4 regions of the Pantoea nemavictus genome follow, and region 3 is predicted to be linked to each of the others. Evidence: predicted binding sites of a transcription regulator. Region 3 holds the regulator's gene; each other region holds the start of a gene.
The links. The regulator PurR, encoded in region 3, represses purine synthesis genes. The targets are predictions, from matches to a motif close to CANGCAAACGTTTGCNTG.
Positions count from the first base shown of each region.

Region 1: a site for PurR is predicted at 1,616-1,633, ahead of rbsD (D-ribose pyranase). Genes of this name have one in related genera too.
Region 2: a site for PurR is predicted at 1,387-1,404, ahead of purM (phosphoribosylformylglycinamidine cyclo-ligase). Genes of this name have one in related genera too.
Region 4: a site for PurR is predicted at 1,715-1,732, ahead of pyrC (dihydroorotase). Genes of this name have one in related genera too.

Region 1 is NZ_JBBGZW010000001.1:2,074,684-2,077,794, forward strand. Features, by position in the region: gene rbsA (ribose ABC transporter ATP-binding protein RbsA) at 1-1,175, opposite strand, end outside; gene rbsD (D-ribose pyranase) at 1,183-1,602, opposite strand; gene WH298_RS09535 (YgiW/YdeI family stress tolerance OB fold protein) at 1,775-2,170, opposite strand; gene qseB (quorum sensing response regulator transcription factor QseB) at 2,351-3,013, shown strand; gene qseC (quorum sensing histidine kinase QseC) at 3,010-3,111, shown strand, end outside.
Region 2 is NZ_JBBGZW010000001.1:869,072-872,182, reverse strand. Features, by position in the region: gene purN (phosphoribosylglycinamide formyltransferase) at 1-287, opposite strand, end outside; gene purM (phosphoribosylformylglycinamidine cyclo-ligase) at 284-1,324, opposite strand; gene upp (uracil phosphoribosyltransferase) at 1,566-2,192, shown strand; gene uraA (uracil permease) at 2,316-3,111, shown strand, end outside.
Region 3 is NZ_JBBGZW010000001.1:3,967,371-3,970,481, reverse strand. Features, by position in the region: gene WH298_RS18335 (C40 family peptidase) at 125-916, shown strand; gene cydH (cytochrome bd-I oxidase subunit CydH) at 973-1,062, opposite strand; gene purR (HTH-type transcriptional repressor PurR) at 1,336-2,361, shown strand; gene punR (DNA-binding transcriptional activator PunR) at 2,358-3,111, opposite strand, start outside.
Region 4 is NZ_JBBGZW010000001.1:3,734,300-3,737,410, reverse strand. Features, by position in the region: gene mdtH (multidrug efflux MFS transporter MdtH) at 1-250, shown strand, start outside; gene grxB (glutaredoxin 2) at 340-987, shown strand; gene WH298_RS17170 (lipoprotein) at 1,100-1,663, shown strand; gene pyrC (dihydroorotase) at 1,799-2,845, shown strand; gene dinI (DNA damage-inducible protein I) at 2,914-3,111, shown strand, end outside.

The DNA of each region.
Region 1 (3,111 bases), 1.9 Mb from region 3:
GGCTGCTCCATTGAGGGGGTTTTGACGTTGAACAGGCGGATAAAATCGCCCACCGCCAGCTGCTCGTCACTGTGTCGGAGATTGCCCGCGCCGGTACTGAAATAGCGCAGCGCGGTCAGCGACATGTTCTCTTTCACCGACATGCCAAGCACCAGGCCATCGCGCTTGCGGTCTTCAGAGATATAAACGATGCCGTTTGCTAAGCCATCCTGCGGTGAGCGGGTCATGATCTCGCGGCCATTCAGCGTCACTTTGCCTTTGCTGCGCGGCAAGGCGCCATACAGCACTTTCATCAATTCGGTCCGGCCCGCGCCCATCAGGCCGGACACGCCAAGGATTTCCCCTTTGCGCAGCGTAAAGCTGACATCATCGACGCCCGGCCCGCTCAGGTTTTCTACTTTTAAGCGGATCTCACCCGGCTGTTGATCGATGCGCGGATATTGATCTTCCAGCTTGCGGCCGACCATCATCTCGATCAGGCTCTCTTCGCTCAGATCGCTGACCGCACGCTCGGCGATAAACTGCCCATCGCGGAACACGGTGACGTCATCGCAAATCTCGAAGATCTCTTTCATGCGGTGCGAGATATAGACGATGCCGCAGCCCTGCGCTTTCAGTTCATTAATCACGCGGAACAACGACAGCGTTTCGGTATCGGTTAGCGCATCGGTCGGTTCATCCATAATGATGACTTTCGACTCGAAGCTGAGCACTTTGGCGATCTCGACCATCTGCTGATCGCCAATCGACAAATCGCCCACCAGCTTGTGGCTGCTAAAACGCAGATTGAGGCGCTTTAACAGCGCATCCGCCGCGGCGTACATCTTTTTCCATTCGATGCGGCCAAAGCGGTTAACAAATTCACGGCCAAGGAAAATATTCTCGGCAACAGTCAGTTGTGGAATCAGGTTCAGTTCCTGATGGATGATGCCAATGCCCGCTTCCTGAGACGCTTTTGGGCCAGAGAACGCCACATCCTTACCTAGCCACTGCATGGAACCGGCGTCCATGCTGTAAATGCCGGTAAGCACTTTCATCATGGTGGATTTACCGGCACCGTTTTCACCCACCAGCGCCATGACGCGGCCAGGATAGACGGCAAGCGAGGCGCCATTCAGCGCTTTCACGCCAGGAAACGACTTTTCAATCCCTTTGAGTTGCAATAGCGGTTGCATAACGGCCTCAGAAGGTCACGCCAGCGCTCAGGATGACATTCGCATACGGAGAACACTCTCCGCTGCGAATGACCGCCTGACTACGCTGCGTTTGTTGTTTGAATTGTTCATGGCTGGTGTAACGGATGGTAATGACATTCCCCTGGTGCCGTTGCAAGGCTTCGAGCACGGCGAGCAGTGCGCTGTGGAGCTGCGGATTATGCTGCTTAATCTCCTCCGCCATCAGGGCGCTTTCGACCTGCATCTCCTGCGTGATAACGTCGACCACCTGTAAAAATTCGGGCGTACCCGGCGTTAACGCCAGATCGATGCGCTGTGGACCGGCCGGAATCGGCAAGCCTGCATCTGCAATCGTCAGCGTATCGGTGTGCCCCAGGCGGGCAATCACATGAGAGACTTCAGCGTTTAACAAGCGACCTTTTTTCATTTCTTCCACTCCACAGCGAAACGTTTCGCTGATCGGGAGTGTATAAAATGCGCGCGGCAACTCAATGACGGCATCACGGAAATGTGATCGCCATCGAAACGTTTCGCTTGTACCAGAGAGAATTTGAGTTTGGTGGGATTGCGGAGCCGCTTACACGGCCCCGGGGAGGAAATTATGGCAGTTTACGCACCTGTTTCACGTCCAGTTCGATGGAGTTGAAATCTTTATCCAGTTCACCGGTCAGTTCTACCTGATCCTTCGGTGAGATGGTTAAACCGTTCCAGCGCTTATGATCGATTTCGACCTTCATGGTGCCAGTGGCATCACGGAACTGATAATCCTCATCACCAATTTGCTTCTCTAGCGTACCGCGCACGGTAATCCAGCTATCGTCTTTCATCTCTTCGGCCTGTTTCACCGTAACAACACTGGTGTTATCAGCTTTGAAACCACCAGACTTAACCTGCGCCGTTGGTGCATTCGGATCAATAAAGCCACCCTGCTGGGCGGCAAGTACCGGCGTAGCGGCCAGCGCGATAACGGCTAATAGAGCTGCAGACTTTTTCATAAATGACCTCTTTTTCATCAATGTGTCGGATTACGGGAGCTATTTCACCACAAGGTTCTTAACAGGATCTTAAGAAAACGCATTGCGCGTACATTCATGAAAAATAGTCTATTTGCCGCGATTTTCGCTGTACAAGAGTGATTGTGCTTCGTATAACTCCGTTTAACAGAAGGAGACGTAATGCGCATTTTACTGATTGAAGATGACACGCTGATTGGTGACGGATTAAAAGTCGGGCTCACCAAACTCGGCTTCAGCGTGGACTGGTTTGTCTCCGGCGAAAGCGGGTTTCAAGCGTTAACAGCGGCCCCCTGGGATGCGGTGGTGCTGGATCTGTCGCTGCCCGAGCGCGACGGTCTGGATATCCTGCGCCAATGGCGCCAGCAAGGACACGATGTGCCAGTTCTGATCCTTACCGCGCGTGATGCGCTCGATCAGCGTGTGCAGGGATTGCAGCTCGGCGCCGATGATTACCTGTGCAAGCCGTTTGCGCTGACAGAAGTGGCGGCGCGCTTGCAGGCGCTGATCCGTCGTCGTCACGGGCAACTACAGCCCGAACTCAAACACGGCAAGGTGGTGATGGCGCCCGGCAGCCACAGCGTAATGTGCGATGGCGAAGCCGTCAGCCTGAAGAGCCGTGAACTGGCGCTGCTGGAGCTGTTTCTGCGCAACCCTGGCCGCGTGCTGACGCGCAGTCAGCTGGAAGAAAAACTGTATAGCTGGAATGAGGATGTCTCCAGCAATGCGGTGGAAGTGCACATTCATCATCTGCGTAAAAAACTCGGTAGCCAGTTTATTCGCACCGTGCATGGTGTGGGCTATACGCTGGGAGCGGCGGAATGAGTCTGTTTCTGCGCCTCGCCATCGGCTTTGTGCTGCTGATTCTGTTATGCGGCGGACTTGCCGGCCTCAGCGCATGGCATCAAACCCGCGATACGGTG
Region 2 (3,111 bases), 3.1 Mb from region 3:
GCGCTGCTGAGGATGCGCATATAGCCAGCCAACACCACCAAATCCGGTGCGTACGCGTCAATCTCCTGCATTAGCTGGTGATCGAAGGCTGCACGGTCGGCAAAATCACTGGCGGCTAACGCATGCTGCGCGACATCGGCTTCCCGCGCACGCGTCAAACCGTAGGCGCTGGCTTTATTACTGAAAACGGCAGCGACGCTGCCGTTAATACGCCCGCTTGCGCAGGCGTCGAGGATGGACTGAAGATTGCTTCCGTTGCCGGAGATCAGTACAACCAGTTTTTTCATGGGTTGATAACCACACGCTCTTCAGCATCAGACGCTTTAATCACACCGATTTTCCACGCTTTTTCGCCAGCGTCACTCATCAGTTGCACCGCTTTATCTGCGTCTGCCGGGCTCAGCGCAATCACCATGCCCACGCCGCAGTTAAAGGTGCGGTACATTTCAAAGCGGCTAACATTACCCGCTTGCTGCATCCAGGTGAATACCGCAGGCCACTGCCAGCTGCTCTCTTCCAGCACGGCCTGAGTATTGTCTGGCAATACGCGTGGGATATTTTCCCAGAAGCCGCCGCCAGTCAGATGTGAAATCGCATGCACATCAACCTGTTCAATCAGGCTAAGGATGTTTTTCACGTAGATGCGGGTCGGCGCCAGCAGGTGATCGGCCAATGATTTGCCTTCCAGCTGCTTGGTTTCAGGATCGGTCTGGCTGACTTCCAGAATCTTGCGCACCAGCGAGTAACCGTTCGAGTGTGGACCGCTGGAACCCAGCGCGATCAGCACGTCACCGTCCTGCACTTTCGAACCGTCGATGATTTCTGATTTTTCCACCACGCCGACGCAGAAACCGGCCACATCGTAATCTTCGCCGTGGTACATGCCAGGCATTTCAGCGGTTTCGCCGCCCACCAGCGCACAGCCAGACTGCAAGCAGCCTTCGGCAATGCCGGTGATCACCGAGGAAGCCGTGTCTACATCCAGCTTGCCGGTCGCGTAATAATCGAGGAAGAACAGCGGCTCTGCACCTTGCACGATCAGGTCGTTGACACACATCGCAACCAGATCGATGCCGATGCTGTCATGGCGTTTGAGATCCATCGCCAGACGCAGCTTGGTGCCGACGCCATCGGTTCCGGAGACCAGCACAGGCTCGCGGTACTTCTGCGGCAGCGCACAGAGCGCGCCGAATCCACCCAATCCACCCATCACTTCCGGGCGGCGAGTTTTTTTCACTACGCCTTTAATACGGTCAACCAGATCGTTACCAGCATCGATATCAACACCGGCGTCTTTGTAGCTGAGAGAGGTTTTGTCGGTCACTGCGGAATCCCCACGCGAGTTGCGGTTGGTGGCAAAAATTAAGCGCGGCAATTCTAACAGCGCAGGCAAACGTTTGCGAGTCCCATCTCACGCTGCCTTTGCACAGCGTCAGATTTTCGCCAATCCTTACTCTTGAGCAGATTCAGGCAAGCCATTGACCGATGACATGTGGCGCGGCGGCGAAAAGGCGGTATAATCCGGCGATTTTTTTTTAGCTCAACTCAATTCCGGGAGAACAATCATGAAGATCGTGGAAGTCAAACACCCGCTGGTCAAACATAAACTGGGCCTGATGCGTGAGCATGATATCAGCACCAAGCGTTTCCGCGAGCTGGCCTCGGAAGTGGGCAGCTTGCTGACCTATGAAGCCACCGCCGATCTGGAAACCGAGCGCGTCACCATCGAAGGCTGGAACGGTCCGGTCGAAATCGATCAGATCAAAGGTAAAAAAATCACGGTTGTTCCGATTCTGCGTGCTGGCCTCGGCATGATGGAAGGGGTGCTTGAGCACGTACCGAGCGCGCGTATCAGCGTGGTCGGCGTGTATCGTGATGAAGAGACGCTGGAGCCGGTACCCTATTTCCAGAAGCTGGTATCGAACATTGAAGAGCGCCTGGCGCTGGTGGTCGATCCGATGCTGGCAACCGGTGGTTCGATGATTGCCACCATCGATCTGCTGAAGAAAGCCGGTTGTACCAGTATTAAGGTGCTGGTGCTGGTGGCCGCGCCAGAAGGGATTGCGGCTTTAGAAAAAGCGCATCCGGATGTGGAGCTGTACACTGCATCTGTCGATCAGGGATTGAACGAAAAGGGATACATCATCCCCGGGCTCGGCGATGCCGGCGACAAGATTTTCGGAACCAAATAAAGAAAGCAGCCGGCCAGAGAGTCGGCTTTTTTTTGTCTAAAAACACAACAATGTCATCCTTGAGTTATTCACGCCAGGGCAACGCAGCCATGGCGCGAATAACGAAGAGGATAGGGGATAACAATGACTCGTCGTGCAATCGGCGTTAGTGAACGCCCACCGCTGCTGCAAACCATTCCACTCAGCCTGCAGCACCTGTTCGCCATGTTCGGCGCCACCGTGCTGGTGCCGATTCTGTTTCACATCAACCCGGCCACGGTGTTGCTGTTTAACGGCGTCGGCACGCTGCTGTATCTGTTTATCTGTAAAGGAAAAATCCCCGCTTATCTCGGTTCAAGCTTTGCCTTTATTTCGCCGGTGCTGCTGCTGTTGCCGCTCGGTTATGAAGTGGCGCTCGGCGGTTTTATCCTCTGTGGTTTCCTGTTCTGCGTGGTGGCGTTGATCGTGAAAAAAGCCGGTACCGGCTGGCTTGACGTGATGTTCCCTCCGGCGGCGATGGGCGCGATTGTGGCGGTTATCGGTCTGGAACTGGCGGGCGTAGCGGCGAATATGGCTGGCTTGCTGCCTGCTGACGGTACTTCGCCAGACAGCAAAACGGTGATCATCTCCATGGTGACGCTGGCGGTCACGGTCTTTGGTTCGGTGCTGTTCCGCGGTTTCCTCGCCATCATCCCGATTTTAGTCGGCGTGTTGGTCGGCTATGCGCTCTCTTACGGCATGGGAATTGTGGACTGGACTGCGGTGGAAAATGCACCGTGGTTTGCGCTGCCAACCTTCTATACGCCGCGTTTTGAGTGGGTGGCGATGCTGACCATTCTGCCGGCCGCGCTGGTGGTCATTGCCGAGCACGTCGGCCACTTAGTGGTCACCGCCAATATCGTGAAGAAAGATCTGATCCGCGATCCTGGCCTGCACCGCT
Region 3 (3,111 bases):
AAAAAGGCCTTACCTTTTGCAAAAAAAGTGGATTAGAATTGCCTCGGCGCTGGTCACTTGATCAGATTTCTCTCACTTTGCCGCAGTCTGTTTTCATTCAGCCTGCTTAACCTGTAACCGGATTATGCGTCTACTGATTACGCTTTTCATACTGGCTTTAGCCCAACTGTTCTTTAATGTGGCCGCTGCATCTCCGCATGCGCCCGTTAACGCCAGTACGTTAAAAGCAGAGAAAAAGAGCGCACGTGAAGACGAGCGCCGCAAACGACGTCCGGTGAAAACCACAACTAAAAAATCGCGCCTGACTGCCGTCCAAAAATTCAAACTCAAAAAACAGACACCGACAGAAACCGCGCTGCACAAAACCACCAGCAAAAAATCCTCGCTGAAACTCTCCGGTAAGAAATACGGTCATCAACGCCTAGCGAAAAAGTCATCTGCGATTGAAGTTGATGATGAAGCCATAGCGCTTACCGGCATCAAAATGAGCAAAGCACATCGTCAGCGCTATCAAAAAGCGCGTGAGACGGCGATGACCAAATTAATGGGCCAGCTTGGCAAACCCTATCAGTGGGGCGGTACCTCACCTCACACCGGCTTCGATTGCAGCGGCCTGGTGTGGTACGCCTATAAAGACCTGGTAAAGTTCAAATTCCCGCGCACCGCCAATGAAATGTATCACCTGCGCGATGCGGCACCGATAAAGCGTGAAATGCTGGAGAAAGGGGATCTGGTGTTCTTCCGCATCAACAATCGCGGCACCGCCGATCATGTCGGTGTTTATCTCGGCAATGGCAAATTCATTCAGTCACCGCGCACGGGTAAAGATATTCAGATTAGCGCATTAGGTGAGGATTACTGGCAGAAACACTATGTAGGCGCGCGTCGTATGATGACGCCAAAAACCATTCGCTAGCGGTTGCGCAACGCCAATAAAAAAGCCGGATGCTGTTAACAGCTCCGGCTTTTTTGTTAATGCATGATCGCGGTAAAGCTGAATGCGATAATCATTAACAGTGCGCCAACCGTCGTCATTAGCGCCAGCTTCAAATCAGTATTCATCACGCCTCCTTAGTCACACAATCTTTAGGGTTAAAGCGATTTTCGCACAGCAGTGGGCAAAAATCTCGTGTTATCCGCGCTAGCTTGCTAGAATCGCCGCCTTTCGTTGCGCAACAGATTTCGCGCCTGCTGTATTTACAGCATGATGAAGTGATTTCGCCTGCTAAACACCCCCATTTCGCCCGCTTTTTGGGCTGTAAAAGCATTAGCAGACGCAAACGTTTAACAATATACTTATCAGTAAGTTGCGATAATCCCAGGAGTACCATTTTCATGGCAACAATTAAAGATGTCGCGAAGCGCGCCGGTGTTTCAACCACCACGGTTTCGCATGTCATCAACAAAACGCGTTTCGTTGCGGAAGAGACGCGTAACGCCGTATGGGAAGCGATCAAAGAATTGCATTACTCGCCAAGTGCCGTGGCGCGTAGTCTGAAAGTGAATCACACCAAAACTCTGGGCCTGCTGGCAACGTCGAGCGAAGCGCCCTACTTTGCCGAAATTATTGAAGCGGTAGAAAATCACTGCTTCGATCGCGGCTATACGCTGATTCTCGGCAACGCGCACAACGATTTGCAGAAACAGCGCGCTTATCTGTCGATGATGGCGCAAAAACGCGTCGATGGTTTGCTGGTGATGTGTTCTGAGTATCCGGACGATCTGCTGCAAATGCTGGAAGAGAACCGCAATATCCCGATGGTGGTGATGGATTGGGGCGCTTCACGCGGTGATTTTACCGATACAGTGCAGGACAACGCGTTTCAGGGTGGCTATCTCGCGGGGCGTTATCTGATTGAACGCGGTCATCGCGACATTGGCGCGATTCCCGGCCAGATGGAGCGCAACACCGGCGGCGGACGTCACGCGGGTTTCCTGCAGGCGATGAACGAGGCGGGCATTGCGGTACGTTCAGAATGGGTGGTTCAGGGCGATTTTGAACCTGAATCAGGTTACCAGGCGATGCAGCAGATTTTAAACCAGAAACAGCGGCCAACCGCCGTATTCTGCGGGGGCGACATCATGGCCATGGGCGCGATTTGTGCCGCCGATGAGATGGGTTTACGTGTGCCACAGGATATCTCGGTAATTGGTTACGACAACGTGCGCAACGCGCGCTATTTCACTCCAGCCCTGACGACCGTGCACCAGCCGAAAGCCGAACTGGGTGAAAAAGCGCTGGAAATGCTATTGGATCGCATCACCAGTAAACGCGAAGATCCGCAAACCATTGAGGTGCAGCCAACGCTGATTGAGCGTCGCTCAGTGGCGGATGGCCCGTTCCGCGACTATCGCCGCTAAACCGAGACTTCGCTGAGCCATTCGTGGTTCAGCGTTTCAGCATCCCCGAGATATACCAGTAACCATTCCAGTGCCGGTGACGCACGTTGTTCAGCCCAGCTGACGCAACACGGACTATCCGGAAAGGCTTGCGGCAATGGCAATTCTACCAAACGGTGATTATTCAGCAGCGGCCGCGCCAGATGACCCGGCACCATTCCGACGCACAATCCCGCCTGCAGGCACTCCAGCCCGGCTTCCCAATCCGGCACCACCAGCCGCCGCTGATTATCCAGCGTCCATGTCATACGACGCGGCAGCGCACGCGAGGTGTCTTCCAGCACCAGGGATGGCCACACACGCAGCGTTTCATCATCCAGCAGTTCACTGTTGACCAAAGGATGATCGGGGCTCACCACGCAGCGCCAGTTAAGCGCGCCCATATCCTGAAAAGCAAAGCGCCCGCCGACCGGGATCGCCTGAGTGGCACCAATCGCCACATCAACACGTCCGTCAGCCAGGGCATCCCACACGCCATTGAACACCTCAAAGCTGATGATCAACTCCATATCTGGAAAATGACGATAGAAATCCTTTACCAGTTGTCGGGTGCGCTGCGGTTTTACAATGCAGTCAACGGCTATGCTTAACTCACCGCGCCAGCCATTGGCCAGCTGCTGGCACTGCCTGCGCGTTGCCAGCATTTTTTTGATAACAGACCGCCCCTCCCGCACAAAATGTTCGCCGGCCGGCGTCATTACCACCTCGCGA
Region 4 (3,111 bases), 230 kb from region 3:
TGAAACGCTCAGCGCGTCGCTGGCCAGTTCGCGCGCGCGTGGCAGCTATATGGGCTTTAGTCGTCTCGGCCTCGCCATTGGCGGCTTAATCGGCTATTCCGGCGGCGGCTGGATGTTCGATATGGGCCAGCAATGGGCGCTACCCGAACTGCCGTGGATGCTGCTCAGCAGCGTGGGCATGGTCACGCTTTTCGCTCTGTGGTGGCAGTTCCAGCCGCGCCCGGTGGCTCCGGCGATTTTCAGCAGCTAGTTTGCCCCGGCCAAAGATCTCTTCCATACTTCCCGCACGTCCGAAAAAAGGGTGACCTCCGTCACCCTGAGAACCACAGGAGAAACGGGATGAAACTTTACATCTACGATCACTGCCCTTTCTGCGTGAAGGCACGCATGATTTTCGGGTTAAAAAATCTGCCGTTAGAACTGATCGTGATGCTCAATGACGATGAGCAAACACCGAAGAGGTTGATTGGCCAGAAAATGGCGCCGATTCTGCAAAAAGCCGATGGCAGTGCCGTGCCGGAAAGCATGGATATTGTACGTCTGGTGGATAAATCCGATCATGAACCGCTGCTGAATGGCAAAAGTAATCCCGCGATTAGCGACTGGCTGCGCCGCGTGAACGGCTACGTCAATAAGCTGCTGATACCGCGCATCGCCGATGCGTCCTTTGCCGAATTTGCCACGCCGGAAGCACGCCGCTACTTTAGCGAGAAAAAACAGGCCAGCATCGGTGACTTCACCGAATTGCGTAAACACGCGCCGGGTCTGATTAAAAACATCAGCGATGATCTGCGCCAGCTCGATAAGTTGATTGTCAAACCTAACGCCGTTAACGGCGAGCTTTCCGAAGATGACATTCATCTGTTCCCGCTGCTGCGCTCCCTGACGCTGGTTAGCGGCATTGAATGGCCGAGCCGTGTGGCCGATTATCGCGACAATATGGCGAAACAAACCCAGGTTAATCTCCTCTCCTCTATCGCCGCTTAATCATCCTGCAATGAGAAGCGCAGTCGCGCTTCTCAGCTCTGGCCTGGTGACACCTTGTCCATATTCAGGCAGGCTATCGCTGTTTTGCCGTTTCGATCAGGATGAGGACACTATGAAAAAGGCGTTTTCCGGGCTGCTGGCCCTGTTTTTAGCCGTGCTACTCAGCGGCTGTAACCAATTAACGCAATACACCATCAGCGAGCAGGAAGTGAATCAGGCGCTGCAAAAGCGCAATAACTTTGAAAAAGACATCGGCGTTTCCGGGCTGGTAAATGCGCATATCGTGCTGAGTGAACTCAATAGCCAAATTGGCCGCGAAGAGCCGGGCAAAATCACGCTTTCCGGTAAAGCCAATATCAATGTCAGCTCGCTCTTTGGTCCGCAGCAGGCAGAAATGCTGCTGAAGATGAAGGCGCAGCCGGTGTATAACGCCCAGGAAGGCGCGATTTATCTGCATGATATGGAAATTGTTGATGCGCAGGTGCAGCCAGAGAAAATGGCTTCAATCATGAAAACGCTGACGCCTTATCTCAATGAGTCGCTGAAACGCTACTTCAATGAGAAGCCGGCCTATGTGCTGAGTGCAGACCGCAGTAAAGGCGAAGCGCTGGCGAAGAAACTCGCTAAAGGGATTGAAGTAAAACCGGGACAATTAGTGATTCCGTTTACCGAATAATCCACGCAACCGCACCTTCGGGTGCGGTTTTTGTATGTCACGATAAAATCCCGTGCAAACGGTTGCCCACATCCTTATGATTACTCCCCGGCCTAAACGCGCCTCTCGTTTTCTTCTCAGCCGGAGTCTTTTTGAATGACAGCCCAACCTCAGCAAATCACTATTCGCCGCCCTGACGACTGGCACATCCATCTGCGCGATGGCGCGATGCTTAACGCCGTGCTGCCTTATACCAGCGCCGTGAATGGTCGTGCGATTGTCATGCCAAATCTGGTGCCACCGGTCATTAGCGTGGCGGCTGCCGTAGCCTATCGCGAACGTATTCTGGCCGCGTTGCCTGCTGAGCATGCTTTTACTCCGCTGATGACCTGCTACCTCACCGATTCGCTCGATCCTGATGAGATCGAACGCGGTTTCCGTGACGGGACCTTTACCGCAGCCAAACTCTATCCTGCACACGCCACCACCAACTCCAGCCATGGTGTCACCAACATCGCTTCCATTGCTAAGGTGCTGGATCGCATGCAGCAAATCGGAATGCCAATGCTGGTGCACGGCGAAGTGACCGATGCGCATATCGATATTTTTGACCGTGAAGCCCGCTTTATCGAAACCGTGCTGGAACCGCTGCGCAAACAGTTCCCGGCGTTGAAAGTGGTGATGGAACATATCACCACCCAAGAAGCCGCCGAGTATCTGGCTGCAGGTAACGATCTGCTGGGCGCAACAATTACGCCGCAGCACCTGATGTTTAACCGAAACCACATGCTGGTGGGCGGCGTACGTCCCCATCTCTATTGCTTGCCGATTCTGAAGCGCAATATCCATCAGGAAGCGCTGCGCAAGCTGGTCGCCAGCGGTAATCGTCGTGTATTTCTCGGTACCGATACCGCACCGCATCTGCGCCACCTGAAAGAGGCCAGCTGCGGTTGTGCAGGCGTGTTTAATGCCCCTACCTCGCTGCCGGCTTACGCCACGGTATTTGAAGAGTTGCATGCGTTAGAACATTTCGAAGCTTTCTGCTCTGAGAACGGCGCCAATTTCTATGGTCTGCCGTTGAACGAAGGCACCATAACGCTGGTGCGTGAGTCCTGGAAGGTTGAGGAGAGTATTGCGCTGGCTGACGATACGTTGGTGCCGTTCCTTGCCGGTGAAACCCTGAACTGGCGCATTAAAGATTAATTCAATGCTGCTTGCCTTCGGGATAACTATACTGTACAAATAAACAGTATATTATTCCGGAGGCTTCTATGCGTGTTGAAATTACCGTAGCAAAAACTTCGCCCCTGCCCACAGGTGCACTGGACGCACTGAGCATCGAACTGGTCCGTCGCATTACGCAGGATTTTCCTGACGACGATCATCACGTCAAAGTCCGTTATGCCGGCGGCAATCAGCTCAGCGTCTTTGGTGGCTGTAAAGCGTCACGTGAGCGCATCAGCGAACTA